4 regions of the Streptomyces sp. NPDC051180 genome follow, and region 2 is predicted to be linked to each of the others. Evidence: riboswitches for the same ligand, from Rfam matches in the RefSeq annotation. Region 2 holds a riboswitch; each other region holds the start of a gene.

Region 1 (4,629 bases), on a different contig from region 2:
CGACTTCCGGGACTGGGCCGGGATGATGATCCGCCACGGCGGCGGGCCGCGCGGCGGCGTCGCGCGCTCGGTGAAGAAGATGCGCGGCTATCTCGCCGAGCTGATCCACCGCAAGCGCGGGGAGCCCGGCGAGGACCTCATCTCGGGGCTCATCAGGGCGTCCGACCACGGCGAGCACCTCACCGAGAACGAGGCCGCCGCCATGGCCTTCATCATTCTCTTCGCCGGCTTCGAGACGACCGTCAACCTCATCGGCAACGGCGTCTACCAGCTGCTGCGCCACCCCGCGGAGCGCGAGCGGCTCCAGGCGTCGCTCGCGGCGGGGGAGCGGGGGCTGCTGGAGACCGGAGTCGAGGAACTGCTGCGGTTCGACGGGCCGGTGGAGATGGCGACCTGGCGGTACGCGACGCGGGCGCTGACCGTCGGCGGGCAGGAGATCCCGGCGGGGGACCCGGTCCTCGTCGTCCTGGCCGCCGCGAACAGGGACCCGGAGCGGTTCGACGGGCCGGACACGCTCGACCTCGCCCGGCGCGACAACCAGCACCTGGGGTACGGGCACGGCATCCACTACTGCCTGGGCGCGCCGCTCGCGCGGCTGGAGGGCCAGGCGGCGCTCGCGACGCTGCTGACGCGCCTGCCGGATCTGCGACTTGCCGTCGATCCGGACGAACTGCGGTGGCGTGGCGGGCTCATCATGCGTGGATTGCGCACGCTTCCGGTGGAATTCTCCCCGTCCGTTCCCCGCCCGTGAACTGACTTCGCATCAGAAATGTGATCTTCGCGTGATCGCGGGTCGACCGACTTGTGATGAGCGTTCGAATACCGCTACGTTTCCCGGCAGTCTCAGCCGTCACGCGAAAGGCGCTCCTATGCGTTCCGGGAACGGACGACACCGTCGCCCCCGTCAGGCCCCCGCCATCGTCGTCGCCGCCGGTGTCACCGGTTCGGCGATGGCGCTGCCGTTGCTCGCCACGGGCTCCGCATCCGCCGCCGACGCGGCCACCTGGGACCGGGTCGCCGAGTGCGAGTCCGGTGGCCAGTGGAGCGCCAACTTCGGCAACGGGATGTACGGCGGGCTCCAGTTCACCCAGGACAGCTGGGAGCGGAACGGCGGCCTCGCGTACGCCCCCAGCCCCGACCTCGCCAGCCGCGCCCAGCAGATCGCCGTGGCCGAGAAGGCTCTTGCCAAGGGCAGCACCGAGTGGGCCACCTGCGCGCCGATCGCCGGGCTGACGAACGACGGGAAGGCCACCGGGGTGGACCCCGGCCCGACCTCCGTCCCCACGGCCCCCACCGGTCCCGTCGCCGAGTCCAACCGGACCGACGGCACCCCGTCGGGCTCCGCCGGCTCCTTCCGGCACGCCCAGACGCCGAAGACCGCCACGGCCACGCCCACCGCGCCGGCCGTCCCGGAGGACCCGAACGCCTCGCTTCCCCCGACGGTCCCCGTCACCCCCGGCGTGCCCGTCACGCCCGGCACGCCCACGACGCCGGGCACGCCCACGACGCCGGTCACGCCCGACACGTCTGTTACGCCCGGTATGCCCGTTTCCCCCGGAGTGGAGGAGGGTGACGGGTCGTCGACGGCCCCCGGGTCCGGAAAGCATCGGGGCGACGCCGCTCCGGAGGAAACCGACAAGGCGGGCAATTCACCGGAATCCGGCAAGCATGCCTCGCCCACGGACGAGTTGGCGGACGCCTCCACCTCGACGCCGGCGACCGACGCCGCGAAGAATTCGGGCGCAAAGGACAGTGCGGACACTTCGGACGCGTACACCGTGCGGCCCGGCGACAGCCTGTCCGATATCGCGCAGTCGAACGAACTGCCCGGAGGGTGGACGGCCCTCTATGACGCCAACCGCCAGACGGTGGGCGCCGATCCGGACCTGATCCTGCCTGGTCAGAGCCTCGAACTGACGGTGGATCCGGTCACGGCCGAAGGGTAGTTCGGGACTGAATGTCCGGTTCTGGGCAAGTGAGACATGGGTCTCTTCGCCCCAACTGGCGTGTCCTGCCCGTGACCTTTGCCTCCGTCACCTCTCACCTGCACAAACACCCCCCGCCGGAGGGCAAGGAGGGGCGAAATTTCCGCAATGCGCCTCTTTGAACTTCCGGTGGGTCTGTGTCTACGGTCTTAACCGCTCGCCACCGCGGGCCCCGTCGACCGAAACGCCGAATCCTGCCGTCGGTCGATGGGAACAGTCGTCGCGTCAGCGCCGAAGGCAGGAGCGGGGGACCCAAGGTAAGTGCCGGCCCCGGCCGTCGAGAGACGGCCGACGACCGGCTTGGGGTGAAGTCGCGTGCAAGGACACGCGGCCGGGCAACTCATTGGCCCGAACCCGACAGCTCACCTCGCAGGCGTCGGTGAGGAGAATCTCCATGCTGTTTTCCGGCAAGGGCAAACACCGTCGTCCCTCCAAGGCCACCCAGGTCGCCACGCTCGTCGGCGTCACCGGTGTCGCCGTCGCCGCCCCGCTGATGACCGCGGGCACCGCCTCGGCCGCCACGGGCGCCGAGTGGGACCGGGTCGCCCAGTGCGAGTCCGGCGGCAACTGGGCCATCAACACGGGCAACGGCTACTACGGCGGCCTGCAGTTCTCGTCGTCGACGTGGGCCGCGTACGGCGGCACCGCCTACGCCCCCAACGCCCACCAGGCGTCCAAGTCGCAGCAGATCACCGTCGCCGAGAAGGTCCTCGCGGGCCAGGGCAAGGGTGCCTGGCCGAGCTGCGGCGTGGGTCTCTCCCGCACCACCTACACCGGTGGCACCACGGCCCCCGCCCCCGAGCGCAAGGCCACCCAGCCGACCACCCGCAGCGAGCAGCGCCAGGCCCCCAAGAAGGCCACCGCCGCGCAGGCCCCGCGGAAGGCCACCGCCGCGAAGACCGTCGTGACCCCGGCCGGCAAGACGGTCAAGCAGGGTGACGGCGAGTACCGGGTCAAGCCCGGTGACACCCTCGGCACCATCGCCCGGGACCACGGCGTCCAGGGCGGCTGGGCGAAGCTCTTCGACCTGAACAAGGACGTCGTCGAGAACGCCGACCTGATCTACGTGGGCCAGCAGCTCCACCTCAAGTGAGCCCGGCGACCCTCCCGCGGTGACCACCCCGGTCCGACGTGCCCTCCCCCGTGCACGCCGGGCCGGGGTTTCGCCGTGTCAGAGGGAGGGCGTTCGGGACACGGAGGCGGTTACCACCCAGTAGATCTGAGGCCCTTCGTCCCGTAATACCTGCCCTTGGGTCCTTTTTCGTCCCAGGGTGCGGGCGCCCGGCGGGCGGGAGCCCCCGAGCCGGTTAGGCTCTTGTCGCAAGGCCAAGCGACCCTGCACCGACCTTGCGTCACATCCAGCGTCACATCCCAGAAGGAGATGCTCGTGCCGTCCATCGACGTCGTCGTAGCCCGGGAAATCCTGGACTCCCGAGGCAACCCCACGGTCGAGGTCGAGGTCGGCCTCGACGACGGCAGCACCGGTCGTGCTGCCGTTCCGTCCGGTGCCTCCACCGGTGCCTTCGAGGCCATCGAGCTCCGCGACGGTGACCCCAACCGTTACCAGGGCAAGGGTGTCGAGAAGGCCGTCCTCGCCGTCATCGAGCAGATCGGCCCGGAGCTCGTCGGCTACGACGCCACCGAGCAGCGCCTGATCGACCAGGCCATGTTCGACCTGGACGCCACGGAGAACAAGGGATCGCTCGGCGCCAACGCCATCCTCGGCGTCTCCCTCGCCGTCGCGCACGCCGCCTCCGAGGCCAGCGACCTGCCGCTCTTCCGCTACCTCGGCGGCCCGAACGCGCACCTGCTGCCCGTCCCGATGATGAACATCCTCAACGGTGGGTCGCACGCCGACTCCAACGTGGACATCCAGGAGTTCATGATCGCCCCGATCGGCGCGGAGTCCTTCTCCGAGGCCCTTCGCTGGGGTGCGGAGATCTACCACACCCTCAAGGGCGTCCTGAAGCGCAAGGGCCTCTCCACCGGCCTCGGCGACGAGGGCGGCTTCGCCCCGAACCTGGAGTCGAACCGCGCCGCCCTGGACCTCATCATCGAGGCCATCAAGGAGGCCGGCTACGCCCCGGGCACCGACGTCGCGCTCGCGCTCGACGTCGCCGCGTCCGAGTTCTACAAGGACGGCGTGTACGAGTTCGAGGGCAAGTCCCGCTCGGCCGCCGAGATGACCGAGTACTACGAGGAGCTCGTCTCCGCGTACCCGATGGTCTCCATCGAGGACCCGCTGTACGAGGACGACTGGGCGGGCTGGAAGGTCCTCACCGACAAGCTGGGCGCCAAGGTCCAGATCGTCGGCGACGACCTCTTCGTCACCAACCCCGAGCGCCTCGCCCGCGGCATCGAGGAGGGCACCGCGAACGCCCTCCTGGTCAAGGTCAACCAGATCGGCTCGCTGACCGAGACGCTGGACGCCGTCGAGCTGGCCCAGCGCAACGGCTTCAAGTGCATGATGTCCCACCGCTCCGGCGAGACCGAGGACGTCACCATCGCCGACCTCGCGGTCGCGGTGAACTGCGGTCAGATCAAGACCGGCGCCCCGGCCCGCTCGGACCGCGTCGCCAAGTACAACCAGCTGCTGCGCATCGAGGAGATCCTCGACGACGCCGCCGTCTACGCCGGCCGCAGC
Region 2 (4,629 bases):
ACGGCGTCCGACTACTTCAACATCGGGCTGGGGTCGGGTTCCGGCAAGTACGACATCTCGATGATGGGCCCCAACCGCTTCCTGCGGCGCTTCATCGGCGACGCCTCCAAGGCCGGCAAGGCGGTGGAGGTCGCGGCGCGGTACGCGACCGAGCCGGGCACGGGGAAGACGGCCCTGTGGTTCAGGATGACCAACTCCTCGGGGGGCCCGGTCACCTTCACCGTCCGTTCGAACGCCTACCGCACCGACGGGCCGTGGACGTACACCGTCCCCGCGAACTCCAGCCGTGAGGACTTCTTCAACGCGGTGGCGTACCAGGGCGGCTGGTACGACTTCACCCTCCTCGCCGACATCGACGGGACCTGGTCGCGCCGGTACACCGGCCACATCGAGACCGGGGCGCCGAGCGTCACCGGCTGACCCGGTCCCCGGTGTGCCGGGCGGGCAGCCCGGCACACCGGCGGGGCGGTCAGCGGCCGGCCCGTGCGGCTCTGTCGATGGTGGCGTCGAGCAGGGCCACGGCCTCGTCGGCCGTTCGGCCGGGGGCCCGGTTCCACGGTCCGATCAGGTCGTGCCACCCCCGCGAGCGCAGCTCGGTCATGATCCAGGCCGCCGCCTCGTTCATCGTGTCCGCGCCGCCGTGGCCGAGCCGGTGCGCGGCGAGCAGGGCGCCGCACACGCAGCGGGCCCCCCGCCTGTCCCGCAGCTTGTACGGGGCGTTCTGCCAGCCCCATTCCGTGAGCACCAGGCGTGCGTAGCCGAGGTGGACCGACGGGCGCAGTTCGGGCCTGCCGATGCGGCGCCAGACGTGGAGCCGGTCCGGCAGGGCGGCCCCGACGCGGCCGGGCAGCCGACGCTCGGCCGGGAGGGTGGGCGGGAGCGCGTCGAGCGCGTCGGACACCAGCCGCTCCACCGGCACCGTCAGGAGATCCCGCCAGCTCTCGACGGCAGGGGGCGAGCCGGCGGAGGCGAGGGGCTCGTCGGTGGCCCAGTCGGCGACGATCCGCTGCCAGGCGGCGCTGTCGTGGAGCGCGGCGCCCTCGTGGTCGACGGCGTCGGGGCTGAGCCGGGGGGTGGAGGTGGAGGTGACGGGGTACATCCAGCGGCTCCTCGGTCGGGGTGGATCCATCTTTCATGACGAATGTCGGTTTTGCGACTTTTGCCCTTGAGTGCCCGCCTGCCGGAGGGGGCTTTTCCACCCACTCCCCCATTAACAGAATTACCGTGCATATTCGGACATTGAGACCCTGGTGACGCGACTCACTCCCCGACCGGGATCACGGCGGCCGGAATCCGTGCGAGCCATGGGGCATAAGGAAGTTAGCCGCACCGGAGAGCCGGTCGATCTTGAATTCCGTGAATTCGGTGATCCTTTTACTGCGGAGGACGACCCGGTCCTCTTGTTATCCGTCGCATTACTGGCCTACGGTCACCTCCATTCGAGCGGATCGCCTAATCCTGCCACTGCTCGAAATACCTCCCTTTTCACCCGACGGCAGGAGCGGGGGACCCACGAATACGCCGGCCCGGATTCCGGAACGGCTCGGGGTGCAGCCGCGTGCGCGCGGCCGGACAGCTCCCGTCCGAACCCGACAGCTCACCCCGCAGGCGCCGGAGAGGAATCCCGTCATGCCTGCTCACGGTAAGCACCGCCGCCCCCGTCGCCGTCCCGTCTCCCAGAGCCTCGCTCTGGTCGGCACGGGTGGCGTCGCCCTCGCCCTCCCGCTGATCACCCCGGCCGTCGCCGGCGCCGCGCCCGTCTCGGGCGCCCCGGAATTCGCCGCCCGGACGGTTTCCGCCCCCGCGGCCGCGCCCGCCGCCGCCAAGGCCCCGGCAGCCCCCGCGGCAGCCCGCACCTACACGGTCGTCAGCGGTGACTCGCTTTCCCTGATCGCCCAGAAGAAGGGAATTCAGGGCGGCTGGAAGGGCCTTTACAAGACCAACCGCACCGCCGTGGGTGACAATCCGTCACTTATTCACCCCGGGCTCGAACTGACGCTTCGTCGGGATTCCGCCGAGGCCGCCGCGCCCAAGGCGAAGAAGGCCGCCACGACCGAGCGGGCGAGCCGCTCCGAGCGCCGTGCGGCGGCCCCGGCCTCCACCGGTACGGGTGCCTCCGCCGCCGCTCCGGCCGCCGCCGCGCCGGCCAAGGCCGCGCCCGTCGCCGCCACCAACTACGCCGACAACCTGGACGGCTGGATCCGCGAGTCGCTGGCCATCATGGGCCAGCACGGCATCCCCGGCTCGTACGACGGCATCCTCCGCAACGTGATGCGCGAGTCCTCCGGCAACCCCCAGGCCATCAACCTGTGGGACTCCAACGCTGTGGCCGGCACGCCCTCCAAGGGCCTCCTCCAGGTCATCGAGCCGACCTTCCTCGCCTACCACGTGCCCGGCACGTCCATGGACCTCTTCGACCCGGTCGCCAACATCACCGCCGCCTGCAACTACGCGGCCGACCGCTACGGCTCCATCGACAACGTCAACGGCGCCTACTGACCCCCGAAGTGCGCGGTGAACCAGGAGGCGGCCAGCCCGGCCACCTCCTCCAGGGCGCCCCTCTCCTCGAAGAGGTGGGTGGCGCCCTCCACCACGGCCAGCCGGTTCTCGCACCGCAGCCGTGAGAGGGCACGCCGATTGAGGTCCAGCACCGACGCGTCCTCGCCACCCACCACCAGCAGGGTCGGTGCCCGCACCGAGGCCAGCCGGTCACCGGCGAGATCGGGTCGGCCGCCGCGCGAGACGACGGCACTCACCGGGCTCTCCGGAGCGGCCGCCGCCCACAGGGCGGCGGCCGCTCCCGTGCTCGCACCGAAGTAGCCCAGCGGAAGACCCGCGCCCACCGGCTCCCCGGCCAGCCATTCCGTGGCCCCCGCCAGCCGGCCGGCCAGCAGCGGCGCGTCGAAGACCAGCTCCCGATCGCCCGCCTCCGCCTCCGTGAGCAGGTCGAACAGCAGGGTCCCGAGACCCGCCCGGTGGAGCTCCCGCGCCACCGCCCGGTTCCGCGGGCTGCGCCGGCTGCTGCCGCTGCCGTGCGCGAACAGGACGATGCCGACGGCTCCGTCGGGCACGGCGAGCAGCCCCGCGGCCGGCATGGCGCCGGCGACCGGGATCCGCACCTCCGCGTCCCGGACCGCGGGCTGCCGCGCGGCGCGGTTGCGGTCGAGGCAGGCGATCACCTCGGCGTCGGCGGTCTGGGTGAAGTCCCGGTAGAACGGTCCGATCGCGTAGAAGACCTCCGGCTCGTGGACGCTGACGGTCTCGTCCGCCTCTCCCCCGAGCCGAGCCGTCCAGCCACGCGGTGCCACCGGGACCGCCAGCACGATCCGGGCCGCGCCCCTGGCGCGTACCACCCGGCAGGCCGCGAGCGCGGTCGCCCCCGTGGCGAGCCCGTCGTCGACCACGACGACCGTCCTGCCCCGCAGGGACAGCGACCCCCGGCTGCCCCGATAGCGGCGGGCACGCTCGTCGAGCAGCGCGTGCTCCTCCTCCTCGACGGCGGCCAGACCCCGGTCGTCCACCCCGGCATCGCGCAGCACCCGCTCGTTGAGCACCCGCACGCCGCCCTCACCCAGGGCTCCCATCGCCAGTTCCGGCTGCCGGGGGACGCCCAGCTTGCGTACGAGACAGATGTCGAGCGGGGCGCCGAGGGCCTCCGCGACCTGCGCGGCGACCGGGACGCCGCCTCTGGGCAGACCGAGGACCACGACGTCCTGGCCCTTGAGGTGGTCGAGACGGCCGGCGAGCTGCCGACCGGCGTCGGTGCGATCGCTGAAGAACATGATCCGCCGCCCTTCCGCCCGCGCGGCCCGGGCCCGGGCTCGGGGAGGAGCGGCGTGCCCCGCCCCCTGCCCCTCCTCCCAGGGTAGACGCGTCGGCGGTGCGGGGTCGGCGGCCGCGGGTCAGCGGGACTGCAGGGCGTCGAGAGCGACGGCCTGGGCTATCGCGAGCCGCCGGTCGAGCTCGGGGTCCGCTATCTCCAGGACGTACCGGTCGCGCAGACCGAAGCGCTTGTCGACGGACATGACGGACCGTCCGGCCCGGGCGAAGTCGAAGTGGTACGGCACGACGAAGGGAATGAGGTCCGTGAAGGGCAGCAACTCCCAGACCCGCCGAAGCAGCGCCACGCCCTGATGCCGCTCGCACCCCGTGGTCTCCGCCGTCGCGCCCTCCTGCGCGAGGTGCCAGGTGCTGCGGAGCAGGGAGGCGGCGAAGTCCTTCCGGAAGCCGCCCAGCCGGGTGCCGGAGGCGCCGTGCACGTCGTAGGTCGCACCGACGTCGAGGACCTGGCGGGCCTTGAAGGTGAAGAGGACCTGGCGGCGGGACTCGTCCGTGTAGAAGGTGACGTGCTCCTTGAGCGCCATTCTCTTCTGGTGGGCGAACGCGACGAGTTCCGCCTCCTCGCCGTCGGGGCCCACGGTGTGCACCAGGTAGCGGTTGGCCATCGGCGTGACCTTCTGCCGGACGAGGAAGCGGTGCTGCGACTGCGCGAGGCCCATCGGGTGGCTCCTGCCGATCGTGGACGGTCCGCCGCGGGCCGTCCCGTGGCGTCGTGGCCACGATGATCACGTGAAGCGTCACCCCATCGCTGTCCTCGAAAGTCGTCCGTCCGGTCGACCTTCGGATGAC
Region 3 (4,629 bases), 440 kb from region 2:
CCCGTACGACCGCCCCTCCCCGCACCACCGTGCGGCCGCCCCGTCCCGGCGGCCGGCCGGCCCCTGCGGGCGGGTCAGCGGATCGGTACGGGGGCGGCCGTCCAGGGGAGGGTGATCCAGACCGTCTTGCCGCCGTCGTCGGTCGGCGTGACGGAGAACCGGCCGCCCGCCTCGGCCGCGAGCGAGCGGATGATGACGAGGCCGCGGCCGTTGTCCTGCTGGACCGCCGCCGGCAGACGGCGGGGCCTGCGGGGGTGGCTGTCGGTCACCCCGATGTGGAGGACCTCCTCGCGCACCAGACGGACGTCGACGGTGAACGTCGGCGACAGGCCGAAGGTGTGGAGGACGGCGTTGGTGGCCAGTTCCGAGACGATCAGACGGATCGCGTCGGCGGTGTCCGCGGTGTCGTCGAGTCCCCAGCCGGTGAGGACGTCCGCGACGTACCGCCGGGCCGTGGGGACCGAGGCGGGCTCGCTCGGCAGCGTGACGGATGCTTCCTGGTGATCTGCCATGCGACGCTGTCCCTTTCCCGCCGGGAACATCGTCCCGGATTGCACTTCGCGTCAGAGTGCCACCGATCGTGCCGCCCCGGGCGGGGTTCCACCAAGATATGTCCCTGTCTGTCGCCCGAAGCGGTGAACTCTGCGGCCCGCGCACACGCTTGGGCCGCCGTCGCGTCGGCCGGCGGGCATCCGGCCGCCCCGTCCGGGCGGCGCCGGGCGACTCAGCCGACGGGCGCCGTCCGCAGGATCGTCTCCACCGCGCACTCGATCTGCGCGTCGGTCAGGTCGGCCCGGGCCGTCAGGCGCAGCCGCGAGATGCCGTCGGGCACCGAGGGCGGCCGGAAGCAGCCGACGACCAGGCCCTGCTCGCGGCAGTCCGCGGCCCAGGCGAGCGCGGCCTCCGGGGAGGGGGCGCGGACCGAGACGACGGCGGCGTCGGGGCGGGCCGCGGTCAGCCCGGCGTCGGTGAGCCGCCGGTGCAGGACGGTCGCGACGGTCCGGGCCCGCTCGGCGAGGCCCGGTTCCGCGGCGATCCCCCGCAGGGCGGCCAGCGCGCCGCCCGCGGCGGCGGGGGCGAGCCCGGTGTCGAAGATGAAGGTGCGGGCTGCGTTCACCAGGTGCTCGACGACCCGGGCGGGCCCGAGGACGGCGCCGCCCTGGCTGCCCAGGGACTTGGACAGGGTGAGGGTCGCGACGACGTCCTCGTCGCCGGCCAGACCGGCCTCGTGCAGGGCTCCCCGGCCGCCTTCGCCGAGCACGCCGAAGCCGTGGGCGTCGTCCACCACCAGACCGGCGCCGTGCGCGCGGCAGGCCGCGGCCAGTTCCGGCAGCGGCGCCTTGTCGCCGTCGACTCCGATCGACGAGACCTCGGCCAACGACGTCATCGCGCAGCTGCTGTACCTCGACCACGCGTCCCCGGGGCAGGACATCGCGCTGTACATCAACTCCCCCGGCGGAGCGGTCACCGCGATGACGGCGATCCACGACACGATGGGCTCGCTCCACTCCGACGTGGAGACGACCTGCCTGGGCCGCGCCGAGTCCACCGCGGCCGTGCTGCTCGCGGCCGGCACCCCGGGCAAGCGCATGGTCCTCCCCGGCGCCCGGGTCACGCTCGAACAGCCCGCCCTGGACGAGCCGATGCGGGGACAGCCGAGCGATCTGGACGTCCACGCGCGCGAACTGCTGCGGCAGCGCGCCCTGGTGGCCGCCATGCTCACCGAACACACGGGGCGGAGCCGGGAGCGGATCGACGCCGACCTGGACCGCCTCACGGTCCTGGACGCCCCCGCGGCGGTCGCGTACGGCCTGGTCGACCACCTCGTCAGCCGCCGGCGGGCTCCCGCCGGCGGCGTGGCGCGGTGAGACCGACGTGGTCCCCGAGCTGCCGCCGCTGCCCGCCCTGACCCGGGCCGAGGGCGAGTTCGTCGACGCCTACCTCGAAGTCGTCGACCTCCTGGGGAAGATCAACCCATCCAGGGGTTCGCATACCTATGGGGCCCTGCGGGCGGCACAAGCCCTGGTGGGGCGAGTCGAGGCGCTGCGTGCCGCCCTGACGCTCATGCACATGCGGGGCGAGAACGAGGTGCACGCGGACACATTGGCGCGCGCCCTGCGGGTGTTGGACGGCGAGCGCCGGACGGGGCGGGTCACCGTCCCCGACACCCGCGCGAGTTGACATTCCCGCGTGTCGTGTCGAGGGCCGGACGGCCGACGCGCGCCGCAGAATCCCTCGCTCGTTCGGCGTAGTCGACGAGTCGACAAATGCAGCGGGTGAGTTGCGCAGCAGGTGTACACATCTGGCGGAATCGAACGTTCCATCGCTGGTGCGGGGCTCGTCGGCCAAACCTCGGAAGATCACAAAGGCTGCCTGTCCACCTGAATGGATCAGTCGTGAGGAGCCTCACATATCGCCGTTTCAACTCGGTTTTCGCCCATGTCGTGAGTCAAGATCCCTGACGACGACAAGCCCCCGCCGCCGCGGCGGGGCGGTCCGGGCGGACGCCGAGTCCTGCCGCTGTCCCGGACGTCTGGTCGACAGGAGTGGATCGGCAGGAGTGGAGGACCCGATTTTTACGGGGCGTACGCGCTGTTCCGGCAGCGAGGCCGCTCCTTGGGGTGAAGCCGCAGCCGCGGCCGGGCATCTTCGCCAGCCCGAACCCGACAGGTCATCCTTCGCAGGCGGCTGACGAAGGGTTGCGCATGACTGCGCAGATGCACGTCCCGTCCCTGCTGTCCCGGGCCGGAGCCGTCTCGGCTCTCACCCTCGCCGCCGTCGGCGGCACGCTGCTCGCACCGGGAGCGGCGCCGGAGGCCCAGGCAGCCACCTCACACGCGTACAAGGCACTCAGCGTCGCCCAGTCCAAGAAGGGAGCCCCGTACCGGTACGGAGCCAGTGGACCCACCCGGTTCGACTGCTCCGGCCTGACGCTCTACGCGTACAAGAAGGCGGGCAAGTCGCTGCCCCGCACCGCGCAGCAGCAGTACAACAAGACCCGGCACATCGCCGCGTCCAGCAGACAACAGGGGGACCTGGTCTTCTTCCACTCCGGTGGGAGGGTCTACCACGTGGGCATCTACGCCGGGGCGGGCAAGATCTGGCACTCGCCCAAGACGGGCTCGTGGGTGAAGCTCGACAGGATCTGGTCGTCGAAGGTCTACTACGGCCGCGTCCGATGACGACCCGTGTACGGCCGCGTCCCTGACGGCCCCCGGCCGCTGACACGGCCTCTCGGACCGGCATGAGCAGCGGGGTGGCGCCGCCCCGCTCTCCGGCCGGACCACCGCCCCGGCACCCCGGTGTCCCCGTCGGCACCACCGGCGTGGAACCTCCACGAGCCGCCGGAGCCCCGTACGACCGCCCCTCCCCGCACCACCGTGCGGCCGCCCCGTCCCGGCGGCCGGCCGGCCCCTGCGGGCGGGTCAGCGGATCGGTACGGGGGCGGCCGTCCAGGGGAGGGTGATCCAGACCGTCTTGCCGCCGTCGTCGGTCGGCGTGACGGAGAACCGGCCGCCCGCCTCGGCCGCGAGCGAGCGGATGATGACGAGGCCGCGGCCGTTGTCCTGCTGGACCGCCGCCGGCAGACGGCGGGGCCTGCGGGGGTGGCTGTCGGTCACCCCGATGTGGAGGACCTCCTCGCGCACCAGACGGACGTCGACGGTGAACGTCGGCGACAGGCCGAAGGTGTGGAGGACGGCGTTGGTGGCCAGTTCCGAGACGATCAGACGGATCGCGTCGGCGGTGTCCGCGGTGTCGTCGAGTCCCCAGCCGGTGAGGACGTCCGCGACGTACCGCCGGGCCGTGGGGACCGAGGCGGGCTCGCTCGGCAGCGTGACGGATGCTTCCTGGTGATCTGCCATGCGACGCTGTCCCTTTCCCGCCGGGAACATCGTCCCGGATTGCACTTCGCGTCAGAGTGCCACCGATCGTGCCGCCCCGGGCGGGGTTCCACCAAGATATGTCCCTGTCTGTCGCCCGAAGCGGTGAACTCTGCGGCCCGCGCACACGCTTGGGCCGCCGTCGCGTCGGCCGGCGGGCATCCGGCCGCCCCGTCCGGGCGGCGCCGGGCGACTCAGCCGACGGGCGCCGTCCGCAGGATCGTCTCCACCGCGCACTCGATCTGCGCGTCGGTCAGGTCGGCCCGGGCCGTCAGGCGCAGCCGCGAGATGCCGTCGGGCACCGAGGGCGGCCGGAAGCAGCCGACGACCAGGCCCTGCTCGCGGCAGTCCGCGGCCCAGGCGAGCGCGGCCTCCGGGGAGGGGGCGCGGACCGAGACGACGGCGGCGTCGGGGCGGGCCGCGGTCAGCCCGGCGTCGGTGAGCCGCCGGTGCAGGACGGTCGCGACGGTCCGGGCCCGCTCGGCGAGGCCCGGTTCCGCGGCGATCCCCCGCAGGGCGGCCAGCGCGCCGCCCGCGGCGGCGGGGGCGAGCCCGGTGTCGAAGATGAAGGTGCGGGCTGCGTTCACCAGGTGCTCGACGACCCGGGCGGGCCCGAGGACGGCGCCGCCCTGGCTGCCCAGGGACTTGGACAGGGTGAGGGTCGCGACGACGTCCTCGTCGCCGGCCAGACCGGCCTCGTGCAGGGCTCCCCGGCCGCCTTCGCCGAGCACGCCGAAGCCGTGGGCGT
Region 4 (4,629 bases), on a different contig from region 2:
ACCCGGAAGAGGGACATCAGGACCGGGCGGGAACTTCGCCAGGTGTCGGCGCGCTTGCATACAGTGGCAGGACTTTTTCACATCGCGATCGAAGGGACGTACATGCCCATGGGTCACACGGCCACGGCCGAGGCCGGCTCCGGCGGCCTGACAGCGACCGAGCACCGGTTGGCGAACGGCCTGCGTGTGGTGCTGTCGGAGGACCACCTGACCCCGGTCGCGGCGGTCTGCCTCTGGTACGACGTCGGCTCGCGCCACGAGGTCGAGGGCCGCACGGGCCTCGCCCACCTCTTCGAGCACCTGATGTTCCAGGGCTCGAAGCAGGTCCACGGGAACGGTCACTTCGAGCTGGTGCAGGGCGCGGGCGGCTCGCTCAACGGCACGACGAGCTTCGAGCGCACCAACTACTTCGAGACCATGCCCACCCACCAGCTGGAGCTCGCGCTCTGGCTGGAGGCCGACCGCATGGGCTCCCTGCTGGCCGCCCTGGACGACGAGTCCATGGAGAACCAGCGGGACGTCGTCAAGAACGAGCGCCGCCAGCGGTACGACAACGTGCCGTACGGCACGGCCTTCGAGAAGCTCACGGCGCTGGCCTACCCGGAGGGTCACCCCTACCACCACACGCCGATCGGCTCCATGGCCGACCTGGACGCGGCGACGCTGGAGGACGCGCGGAACTTCTTCCGCACGTACTACGCCCCGAACAACGCGGTGCTGTCCGTCGTCGGCGACATCGACCCGGCGCAGACGCTCGCCTGGATCGAGAAGTACTTCGGCTCCATCCCGCAGCACGACGGCAAGCGCCCGCCGCGCGACGGCTCCCTCCCCGACGTCATCGGCGAGCAGCTGCGCGAGGTCGTCGAGGAGGAGGTCCCGGCCCGCGCGCTGATGGCCGCCTACCGGCTGCCGCACGACGGTACGCGCGAGTGCGACGCCGCCGACCTGGCGCTGACGGTCCTGGGCGGCGGCGAGTCCTCCCGCCTGCACAACCGGCTGGTCCGCCGCGACCGCACGGCCGTCGCCGCCGGCTTCGGCCTGCTGCGCCTCGCCGGCGCGCCCTCGCTCGGCTGGCTGGACGTGAAGACCTCCGGAGGCGTCGAGGTCCCGCAGATCGAGGCGGCCGTCGACGAGGAGCTCGCCCGGTTCGCCGCCGAGGGGCCGACGCCCGAGGAGATGGAGCGCGCGCAGGCCCAGTTGGAGCGCGAGTGGCTGGACCGGCTCGGCACCGTGGCGGGCCGCGCCGACGAACTGTGCCGGTTCGCCGTGCTGTTCGGCGACCCGCAGCTCGCCCTGACGGCCGTGGACCGGGTCCTGGCCGTCACCGCCGAGGAGGTGCAGGCGGTCGCCGCGGCCAAGCTGCGCCCCGACAACCGCGCGGTCCTGGTCTACGAGCCGGTGGCCGCCGACGAGAGCGACAGCGACGAGGAAGAGGGAGCGGACCAGTGACCGACGCTGCCGTGTCTTTGACCAGCATGGACTTCCACCCGCAGCCGGCGCCGGGTGTCGCCAGGCCCTGGGCCTTTCCCGCCCCGGACCGGACGACGCTGGACAACGGTCTGACGCTGCTGACCAGTCACCGCCCCGGCCAGCAGGTCGTGGCGGTGGAGATCTTCCTGCCGGCCCCGCTGGACGCCGAGCCCGCCGGTCTCGACGGTGTCGCCACCATCATGGCCAGGGCGCTCTCGGAGGGCACCGACCAGCACAGCGCGGAGGAGTTCGCGGCCGAGCTGGAGCGGTGCGGCGCCACGCTCGACGCGCACGCCGACCACCCGGGTGTGCGGGTCTCCCTCGAGGTGCCCGCCTCCCGGCTGCCCAAGGCCCTGGGGCTGCTCTCCGAGGCCCTGATCGCGCCGGCGTTCCTGGACACCGAGATCGAGCGCCTGGTGCGCAACCGTCTCGACGAGATCCCGCACGAGACGGCCAACCCGGGCCGCCGCGCCGCCAAGCAGCTCTCCAAGGAGCTCTTCCCGGCCGAGTCCCGGATGTCCCGGCCGCGTCAGGGCACCGAGGAGACCGTCGCCGCCATCGACGCCGCCGCCGTCCGCGCCTTCTTCGAGGCGTACGTGCGGCCCGGCACGGCCACCGCGGTGGTCGTCGGCGACCTGACGGACGTGGACCTCGACAAGGTCCTCGCGGACTCGCTGGGCGCCTGGACCGGCGAGCCGGCCGAGCCGCTCCCGATGCCGCCGATCACCGCCGACGACACCGGACGGGTCGTCATCGTGGACCGTCCCGGCGCCGTCCAGACCCAGCTGCTCATCGGCCGGGTCGGTCCGGACCGGCACGACCGGGTCTGGCCGGCCCAGGTCCTCGGCTCGTACTGCCTCGGCGGCACCCTCACCTCGCGGCTCGACCGGGTCCTGCGCGAGGAGAAGGGCTACACGTACGGCGTGCGGGCCTTCGGGCAGGTGCTCCGCTCGGACGCCGGGGGCAACGGCGCCTCGATGCTGGCCATCAGCGGCTCCGTCGACACGCCCAACACCGGCCCGGCCCTCGCCGACCTGTGGCAGGTGCTGCGCACCCTCGCCGCCGAGGGGCTGACGGACGCGGAGCGCGAGACGGCCGTGCAGAACCTGGTGGGCGTCGCGCCGCTCAAGTACGAGACGGCCGCCTCCGTCGCCGGGACGCTCGCCGACCAGGTCGAGCAGCACCTTCCGGACGACTTCCAGGCCCAGTTGTACGCGCGGCTGTCGGAGACGGGCACGGTCGAGGCGACCGCGGCCGTCGTCAGCGCCTTCCCCGTGGACCGGCTCGTGACGGTGCTCGTGGGCGACGCGGCGCAGATCGCGGAGCCGGTGCGGGAGCTCGGCATCGGCGAAGTGACCGTCGTGACGGGCTGATTCCGGCCCTCGTGAGGCAACGGGAGGACCCCGGCGAGCTGTTCGCCGGGGTCCTCCCCTTTGTCCGTATTGAGGGCAACGGTGATCGTATGCCCTGTGGCATGTCTTACAAAAAGCCTGTCCGGTTGGTGATTGAAAGACGATCCGCATAGCGTCGGTGCGGCTGTTCGTCAGTTGCACGTGCCGCAGCCGCGGCATCGGACAGTCATCGCCGAGTCCCCGTCAGGCGCGAGCCTGGGGAGCCGGGGACCCACATCGAGTCCCTGGGGTGAATCGGACGCCTTCGTCTCGTGCGGAGGGGCCCGTAGGAGACCTTCCTGCTCCGAACCCGTCAGCTAACCCGGTAGGCGAGAAGGAAGGAAAGGACCAGCCCCTACATGGCGTTCACCCGTGCCACCGGGAAGCATCGTGGTCCGAGCCGGATGGCACGCCGCGGCGTGGGCATCGCAGGCGTCGCGACCCTCGCCACCACCGGCGTCATCGGAACCCTCGCTTCCCCGGCGCTCGCCGCCGACACGGACAACCGCTCCCCCGAGGACACCGGCCTCACCCAGGTGATCACCGAGGACTCCCTCGTGGACCGGATCAACGCCCAGGCCGCCGCCCAGGAGCGGGAGGCCGTCGAGGCCATCGCCAAGGCGAAGGCCAAGGCCGAGGCGAAGCGCAAGGCCGAGGCCCGCGCCAAGGAGATCCGGCTGGAGCGCGAGCGCGCCGCCCGCGAGGCCGAGCGCCGCCGCCTGGCCTCCTTCCAGCTCCCCGTCGCCGGCTCGTACATCTCCACCGGCTACAAGACCGGCGGGTCGCTCTGGTCCTCCGGCAGCCACTCCGGCGTCGACTTCCACGCCGCCTACGGCACGCAGGTCGTCTCCGTGGGCTCCGGCACCGTCGTCGAGGCCGGCTGGGGCGGCGCGTACGGCAACAACATCGTCATCAGGATGAACGACGGCACGTTCACCCAGTACGGGCACCTCTCCTCCATCGGGGTCCACGTCGGCCAGACCGTCGAGCCCGGCCAGCCGATCGGCGTCTCCGGCTCGACCGGCAACTCCACCGGCCCGCACCTCCACTTCGAGGCGCGCACGGGCGCGGACTACGGCTCCGACATCAACCCGATCGCGTACCTCCGCGCCCGCGGCGTCGCGGTCTGACCCGCACCGCCCGCGCATCGCGTCGCAAAAGCCCCGGCTCGTACTGAGCCGGGGCTTTTCGCTGTCCCGAAGCCGGTGACGTTCGCCAAGGATTCCTTCGGGGCATCGGAAATTCGGGCGCGCTGCAATAGAGTCGAAGATCAGGCGCAGAACAGGCGCCGCTCGAATTGTCTCGCGCGGACCAAGGCGGAGGTCGGATATGCGCATTCCCGCGCAGTCGGTATGCACGGCGATCCGGGACGACATCGTCTCCGGTGTCTACGAGCGGGGCAGCCGGCTGACCGAGGAACAGCTCGCCCGCCGGTACGGGGTCTCGCGCGTCCCGGTCCGCGAGGCCCTGCGCACCCTGGAGTCCGAGGGCTTCGTCCTCACCCGCCGGCACGCGGGCGCGCACGTCGCCGAACCGACGGAGCAGGATGCGGCCGACCTCCTCGACATGCGGTCGCTGCTGGAGCCCCTGGGGGCGGCGCGGGCCGCCCAGCGCCGTACCGACGCCCACCTCAAGGTCCTGCGGGGCCTGGTCAGGCTGGGGCAGGAGCGTGCCAGGCGCGGTCAGGGCGAGGACCTGCGCTCGCTGGGCGGCTGGTTCCACGAGACGCTCGCGCAGGCGTCGGGCAGCCCGGCCCTGACGGCGCTGC

What was found. Region 2 has a riboswitch for cyclic di-AMP ahead of AB0424_RS02395 (LysM peptidoglycan-binding domain-containing protein). Riboswitches for the same ligand answer to the same signal wherever they lie in the genome.
Region 1: another riboswitch for cyclic di-AMP. It lies ahead of AB0424_RS26870 (transglycosylase family protein); the one in region 2 lies ahead of AB0424_RS02395 (LysM peptidoglycan-binding domain-containing protein).
Region 3: another riboswitch for cyclic di-AMP. It lies ahead of AB0424_RS00490 (C40 family peptidase); the one in region 2 lies ahead of AB0424_RS02395 (LysM peptidoglycan-binding domain-containing protein).
Region 4: another riboswitch for cyclic di-AMP. It lies ahead of AB0424_RS15505 (M23 family metallopeptidase); the one in region 2 lies ahead of AB0424_RS02395 (LysM peptidoglycan-binding domain-containing protein).

The regions. Positions count from the first base shown of each region.
Region 1 covers NZ_JBFBBC010000018.1:56,484-61,112, forward strand. Annotated here, with positions in the region: gene AB0424_RS26860 (cytochrome P450) at 1-751, shown strand, start outside; gene AB0424_RS26865 (transglycosylase family protein) at 870-1,946, shown strand; cyclic di-AMP (ydaO/yuaA leader) riboswitch at 2,205-2,376, shown strand; gene AB0424_RS26870 (transglycosylase family protein) at 2,380-3,078, shown strand; gene eno (phosphopyruvate hydratase) at 3,367-4,629, shown strand, end outside.
Region 2 covers NZ_JBFBBC010000001.1:539,888-544,516, forward strand. Annotated here, with positions in the region: gene AB0424_RS02385 (phosphocholine-specific phospholipase C) at 1-420, shown strand, start outside; gene AB0424_RS02390 (hypothetical protein) at 470-1,099, opposite strand; cyclic di-AMP (ydaO/yuaA leader) riboswitch at 1,440-1,624, shown strand; gene AB0424_RS02395 (LysM peptidoglycan-binding domain-containing protein) at 1,630-2,499, shown strand; gene AB0424_RS02400 (phosphoribosyltransferase family protein) at 2,493-3,782, opposite strand; gene AB0424_RS02405 (hypothetical protein) at 3,903-4,499, opposite strand.
Region 3 covers NZ_JBFBBC010000001.1:96,911-101,539, reverse strand. Annotated here, with positions in the region: gene AB0424_RS00510 (ATP-binding protein) at 75-512, opposite strand; partial or broken gene AB0424_RS00505 (aminotransferase class I/II-fold pyridoxal phosphate-dependent enzyme) at 725-1,354, opposite strand; gene AB0424_RS00500 (ATP-dependent Clp protease proteolytic subunit) at 1,341-1,868, shown strand; gene AB0424_RS00495 (hypothetical protein) at 1,876-2,181, shown strand; cyclic di-AMP (ydaO/yuaA leader) riboswitch at 2,496-2,702, shown strand; gene AB0424_RS00490 (C40 family peptidase) at 2,706-3,182, shown strand; gene AB0424_RS00485 (ATP-binding protein) at 3,426-3,863, opposite strand; gene AB0424_RS00480 (8-amino-7-oxononanoate synthase) at 4,076-4,629, opposite strand, start outside.
Region 4 covers NZ_JBFBBC010000007.1:177,484-182,112, reverse strand. Annotated here, with positions in the region: gene AB0424_RS15515 (pitrilysin family protein) at 109-1,449, shown strand; gene AB0424_RS15510 (pitrilysin family protein) at 1,446-2,843, shown strand; cyclic di-AMP (ydaO/yuaA leader) riboswitch at 3,043-3,208, shown strand; gene AB0424_RS15505 (M23 family metallopeptidase) at 3,221-3,991, shown strand; gene AB0424_RS15500 (GntR family transcriptional regulator) at 4,191-4,629, shown strand, end outside.